DNA from 3 places in the Anaerobacillus sp. genome. Region 3 is predicted to be linked to each of the others. Evidence: riboswitches for the same ligand, from Rfam matches in the RefSeq annotation. Region 3 holds a riboswitch; each other region holds the start of a gene.
The links. Region 3 has a riboswitch for thiamine pyrophosphate ahead of ACK4M9_RS21715 (thiazole synthase). Riboswitches for the same ligand answer to the same signal wherever they lie in the genome.
Positions count from the first base shown of each region.

Region 1 (2,186 bases), on a different contig from region 3:
AGTGGAATTTCTTATATTTATAAGTTTGATATTTTGACAGGCGAGGAAGAAGTATTTTTTCAAATAAATGAACCAATCTTACATTTGGAGGCTAATCCTGATAACTCAATCTTTACTATTGAAGTAGCCACTATTAACGGTCAAAAAGAGCTATATTTTATTAACAAAACTGGTGAGGTCCTTCATAAACTAGAGGGGATTGGCGATGAATTTCACCTATATTGGAATCCTTATAAGGAAAATGAATTGGTCATTGCTGTTTTACAGGAAGATTATTCAATGAAGATGTTAAACTTTAATCTTCGTTCAAAAAGCTTAACAAATTTTGATTTTGATTACTATTATTTACAATGGATTGCAGAGGAAGAAATGGCATATTTGAAATGGGACTCGTTTTCACTTAGCTACTATGCCCCTTTGTTTTCGTATAATAAAAGGACAGATCGTGAAATGAAAATAGCAGATGATGTCATTGCCTTTTTTGGCTATCGTGATTTTTTCTTAACGATTTCAACTGCTGATTCTACACTTCAAAAGTCGAACTATCTTTTTTATCACTCAGAGTCAAAAAAGGAGCTTGAAAATCTTCAAGTTCCGATTTTAAATACATACTCTGGGCAATGGTGGATACCGAATCACGATTTTCATACACCTAGCAGAACATTTTATCTAATTAAGCCAAATACAAGTGGTGATGTTTTTGATTACCCAGATGGCTACAAAATAGTTTCTTTTCAAATTGAGACTGGTATAACGAAGGAGATTATCTCTATAGATACTAATTATCCAATCAAACTTTCTCCTGACGGCCGTTGGCTTTTGTTTGGTTATCAACTAGAAAATATTATTGATATAAATAACAGAGAAATTCATTCACTACTATATTGGTAAGCAAAAGGATTGAAATTAACTTATTTTCTGTCATAATTAAATTATCGAGTTAGGTCTAGCTCTTAATTTTTCCACTCGACATCTTTAAACTTTAGTAAAGACTAGGGGTGCCAACTTCTTGGCTGAGAAAAAGGTTATCCTTTTACCCTTGAACCTGATCTGGGTTACACCAGCGTAGGAAAGTCGCCGATCTTATGCTACTTACTAGCCGTAATCCGTCTTTCTAACAGCGGGTACGGTTTTTTTTCGGTTAGAATTTGTTTCACCTGGTTCAATAACATTTTATGGAGGTAACCAAATGCGAGATTTTAAGTTATATGCAATTACAGGAGAAGAATTTCACAAAGGTAGAGAGTTAGTTCAAGTCATGGAAGAAGCCATCATCGGTGGTGTTGATATTATTCAACTTCGAGATAAAAATAGTAGTAAAAAAGAAGTTCTTGAAAAGGCAAAGCTACTAAAAGGTTTAACTGAAAAATACAATATTCCTTTAATCATAAATGACCATATTGATGTGGCACTTGCAGTAGATGCAGATGGAATTCATATCGGACAAGATGATTTGCCACTGCTTGAGGCACGTAAAATTCTAGGGGGAAATAAAATTATCGGTATTTCAACTCACAAAATTGAAGAAGCACGTGAGGCAGAGGTGAACGGTGCTGACTATATTGGAGTCGGGCCAATTTTTCCAACTAAAAGTAAAGTCGATGTTGTTGATCCTGTAACAACTAAATATATCGAGGAAGTAGTAAAAGAAATTAAAATACCATTCGTAGCAATTGGGGGAATTAAACTTCACAATGTTGATCAAGTACTAAATGCGGGGGCAACTAGAATTTGTGCGATCAGTGAAATTGTTGGTAATGAGAATGTAACAAAAGCTTGTCAATTATTCATAAAAAAAATAGAAGAAAGGATGAGTGTTAAGTGATTATAGTGATTAACGGTGAAGAGACTGAACTAGAACTTGAAACTTTAGCAGATGTCGTAAACCATTTTAAATTAGATGAAAACCTTGTTGTTACAGAAGTAGATGGTTCAATTATAGAGATTGAACAACGAACCCAAACAAAGCTATCTGAAGGAATGAAAATTGAAATTGTCCAATTTGTTGGCGGTGGTTGATCATATGGGTGAGACAGCAACTCAGTCTATAGCTACTCACGCAATGTGACTGACTCTTACGGGGAAGGCTCTATAGGGTACCTTTAAAAAAGAAAAGAGGGTATAGAATGATGATAGGAAAAGCATTAACGATAGCTGGTTCTGATTGTGGTGGTGGCGCAGGCATA
Region 1 covers NZ_JBKBWN010000006.1:123,711-125,896, reverse strand. Annotated here, with positions in the region: gene ACK4M9_RS10435 (YqgU-like beta propeller domain-containing protein) at 1-891, shown strand, start outside; TPP riboswitch at 985-1,089, shown strand; gene thiE (thiamine phosphate synthase) at 1,190-1,825, shown strand; gene thiS (sulfur carrier protein ThiS) at 1,822-2,019, shown strand; gene thiD (bifunctional hydroxymethylpyrimidine kinase/phosphomethylpyrimidine kinase) at 2,127-2,186, shown strand, end outside.
Region 1: another riboswitch for thiamine pyrophosphate. It lies ahead of thiE (thiamine phosphate synthase); the one in region 3 lies ahead of ACK4M9_RS21715 (thiazole synthase).

Region 2 (2,186 bases), on a different contig from region 3:
ACTCTGCTTAGCATTTCAATTACGGTGGCTGCCTATTTGTTATCAAAAGTAGTAGGGAAGCGTTATCCGTCGCCTTTTACAACACCTGTATTTTTCAGTACAGCTATTATCATGACTATTTTAGTTACGTTTGGTCTGACATTCGAGGATTACACAGTTGCCAAGGATATTATGACGTTTTTATTAGGTCCAGCTACAGTTGCTTTAGCTGTTCCATTATATAAAAATCGAATGATTATAAAAAAACATAGTGGACCTGCGTTAGTTGGGATCATCTTAGGAACAATGTCGACGATCGTTGGAGCAGTATTGTTAGCAAAACTGCTAACTCTTTCTAATGAAATTTTAGCATCTGTCAGTGTAAAGTCAGTAACGGTACCTGTAGCTGTGGAGATTGCTTCTATTATTGGTGGTGATCCAGCTTTAACAGCTGCCTTTGTTGTGGCAACTGGAATTCTTGGCACAATGATTGGACCATGGTTAATGAATTTGACGAACATTAATCACCCTCTTTCAAGAGGGTTAGCCCTAGGGACAATCTCTCATGGTCAAGGAACGGCGCAAGCGGCTACTGAAGGGGAGCTTCAAGGCGCTGTTGCAGGAGTGGCGATGGGCTTAGCGGCAATTTTCACAGCGATAGTAGCGCCACTTGTTGTCCCATTCTTTATTTAAAACAACGCTAACTAAAATTTTTGACGCTTCAAAGCCTTGGTATAAGTGAATTATTTATCAAAAAAAACCTTAATTAGAAATTAATGGTACTATTTATTAAAATTATACGTTATGATAATAGAGAAAAGTCTACTAGGGGAGTCCAAATTGCCGGACTGAGAAAAGAATGCATTCTTTGACCCTTGGAACCTGATCTGGATGATACCAGCGGAGGGAAGTAGTAAAATACAAGAGGGTGGCATTTTTGTCTCTTTCTTTGATTTTTCTTCTATCTACTACGAGTCGGGTTCTGTTAAACAGAGCCCGATTTTTTATGTAGAAAGGATAGTTTCCCGTTATTTGCTGTATCTTCAGTCGCAAATTCGATTTGAGGAGGAAGTTACATTGTCAATGCAAAAAGAAATGTCGATTGAGTTAAAGTCACAGTTTGCAGCTAGTAGGAAGGTTTATGTTCAGGGGTCTCGGAAGGATATTCAAATCCCAATGCGAGAGATTGAGTTAACGCCAACAACAGGGATTGCAGGCAGTAGCGAAAATGCGCCTGTACGAGTATATGATACTAGTGGCCCGTATACAGATGCGGGTTATGAAGTTGATGTTCGAAAGGGCCTACCGAAAATTAGGGCAAACTGGATTTCAGAACGTGGAGATGTAGAAGAATACGAAGGTAGAGAAATTAAACCAGAAGATAATGGTTATAAAAACGATGATCCCCGTGCTAATCTCGAGTGGTTTCCAAACAGAGTAAGCAAACCACTCCGTGCCAAAGCAGGGAAATGCGTCACGCAAATGCATTACGCAAAAAAAGGGATCATTACACCAGAAATGGAGTTTGTAGCGATTCGTGAAAATATGGATCCTGAATTTGTACGTGAGGAAATTGCTCGTGGACGTGCGATTATTCCGAATAATATTAACCATCCAGAAAGTGAGCCAATGATTATTGGTCGTAATTTTCATGTGAAAATTAATGCTAATATTGGAAATTCCGCGGTAACATCTTCAATTGAAGAAGAAGTTGAAAAAATGACGTGGGCAACAAGATGGGGCACAGATACGATTATGGATTTGTCGACTGGCAAAAATATTCATACGACAAGAGAATGGATTGTGCGTAATTCACCAGTTCCTGTTGGGACAGTGCCAATCTATCAAGCTCTTGAAAAGGTGAATGGGATTGCTGAAGACTTAACATGGGAAGTGTATCGTGACACGTTAATTGAGCAGGCTGAACAAGGAGTAGATTATTTTACAATCCATGCCGGGGTACTACTTCGCTATATTCCGATGACGATAAATCGAATGACCGGAATCGTCTCACGTGGTGGCTCCATATTAGCGCAATGGTGTTTAGCACATCATCAAGAAAATTTTCTTTACACACATTTTGAAGAGATTTGTAAACTATTAAAAGAGTATGATATAGCTGTTTCTCTTGGGGATGGCTTAAGACCAGGCTCAATTGCTGATGCTAATGATGAAGCGCAATTTGCTGAGCTGAAAACCTTGGGGGA
Region 2 covers NZ_JBKBWN010000007.1:120,813-122,998, forward strand. Annotated here, with positions in the region: gene ACK4M9_RS11765 (CidA/LrgA family protein) at 1-11, shown strand, start outside; gene ACK4M9_RS11770 (LrgB family protein) at 1-672, shown strand, start outside; TPP riboswitch at 797-905, shown strand; gene thiC (phosphomethylpyrimidine synthase ThiC) at 1,063-2,186, shown strand, end outside.
Region 2: another riboswitch for thiamine pyrophosphate. It lies ahead of thiC (phosphomethylpyrimidine synthase ThiC); the one in region 3 lies ahead of ACK4M9_RS21715 (thiazole synthase).

Region 3 (2,186 bases):
TAATTCATGTGATTTTTGGGCCATCTCTTCTAATAAGTTTTCAGCAGCAGGTGATAAAAGGACTAGTAGATCTTCTGGGGTCAATCTCTGCTTTTGCAAAACTCTTCTTACATCTACTTCCGTAAAATTTTTGAAAATAGTTTCAAAAGGTAATTCCTTTAGCTTTTCGTATTCATCGTAAAAACTCATGAGAAAGCTCCCTTCTTGTTAAGGGTTTATAGAGACCCTGATTATTTTTTGTTACTATCACAACTCTGCTTAAATTTAAATTTGTAAGAAACCTGTTAGTGGTGATGATGCTCTTGCTTGTTTCGCCACTGTGCCTACGCCTGATAAATAAGCTGTTCGACCAGCTTGAACAGCTGCCTTAAACGCTTCTCCCATCGCTACTGGATCACCAGCGGTTGCAATTGCCGTATTCACTAAAACAGCGTCTGCTCCCATTTCCATAGCTTCACAAGCCTGAGATGGTTTCCCGATTCCAGCATCAACAATTACTGGCTTTTCACATTCTTCAATTAAGATTTGAATTAACTCTTTTGTCTTCAAGCCACGATTTGTACCAATAGGCGCTCCTAGTGGCATAACTGCTGCTGCCCCTACTTCTTCTAGCTTTTTAGCGACCATTAAATCTGGGCTCATATAAGGCAAAACAATAAAGCCTTCATTAGCTAAAATTTCTGTTGCTTTAATCGTTTCATAATTATCAGGAAGTAAATATTTTTGATCAGAGATAACCTCTATTTTAATCCAATTCCCCATCCCGGCTGCTCTTGCAAGTCTAGCAATACGAACCGCTTCCTCTGCTGTTCTTGCTCCTGAAGTATTTGGTAGCAAGATCATTTCTTTTGGGATGTACTTCATAATATTTTCTTGGTTCGTATTAAAATCAACACGACGCATGGCTACAGTGATGACTTGCGATTGTGAAGAAGCAATTACTTCTGGAATTAAAGCATCGTTATTAAACTTTCCTGTTCCAATTAATAGTCGGCTATTTAACTCTACGCCACCAATAGTTAATAAATCTTTTGTCATTGTTTCTCCTCCTAAGGATTGTTTTAAATGAATACTAGCAAACGACCTAGATTTTTCTCTCAACAGTTGAATGTACAAAAAAGACCACATCATACTCGATGCGGCCTTAAAGACATGTAAAGATAATTCAATACAAAACAGTCTTCCCTCCGCTGGCATGATCCAGATCAGGTACACGGTCTGTGACAGATTAGTCATCTTCTCAGCCTAGTCTTCTAGGCTCCCGTAGCTGTGAAACATATTCTTTTTTTCATCATAACATAGATTACTAATTAGTTAATACTAAATAGCTCTGTAAATTTATTTTTTCGTCTTCTAAGCAGATAATATTTTTTTACTTTCTTGTTCTTCACTAGCTTTACCTAACAGCCAGCCAAAAGGCACAGTCAAAAGAGCAATAACTCCTAACAGTAAGAAACCCTCATTAATTGCTTGTAAGCTAGCTTCTTCCATTGACCCTACATTAGGAAAAACTTGTACTTTACGAACCTCATAGAAAACCGAGATAAAGACGATGCCTAAAGCCGAGCTAATTTGCCTTAGGACATTATTCATCGCGGAACCCCTTGAAATGAACTTCTCAGGTATCGCATTCATTCCCGCCGTTGTTGCAGGCATTGTTGAAAAGCCTTGACCAATCCCACGCATTGCCATAAAGACGAAAATCAAAATTAAAGATGTTTCCATCGTTATAAACCCTAAGAGCATAGTAAAAATTGCAGTTATTAATAATCCGGAGGTAACAACTAGCTGAGGACCATTACGATCTAGAAGTCTACCACCAACTGTCATAAAAATACCTGTAAAAAGTGCTGCAGGTAGGAAAATTAATCCCGTTACGATTGGTCCTAGACCATAAACATGTTGAACTAATAATGGAATAAGAAATATCCCTCCAAATAGTGCTAACGATGTCGAGATTGAAATCCAAACACTATAGGTATAAGCCTTATTTTTAAAAATCGTTAAATCTAGCAAAGGTTGTTCAATCCGTTGTTCAATTTTCACAAAAAGATATAGCGATATTATCCCAATAAAAATTAATGCTAGATTAGCTGGTTGAACTAGATGTTCTAATGCTGAGACTCTCCCTAGAGCGTATAGTATTGCCCCAACACCAACGGTAACCGCCACGAAGCCCCACTTAT
Region 3 covers NZ_JBKBWN010000030.1:8,712-10,897, forward strand. Annotated here, with positions in the region: gene thiH (2-iminoacetate synthase ThiH) at 1-189, opposite strand, end outside; gene ACK4M9_RS21715 (thiazole synthase) at 265-1,038, opposite strand; TPP riboswitch at 1,165-1,275, opposite strand; gene ACK4M9_RS21720 (MDR family MFS transporter) at 1,354-2,186, opposite strand, start outside.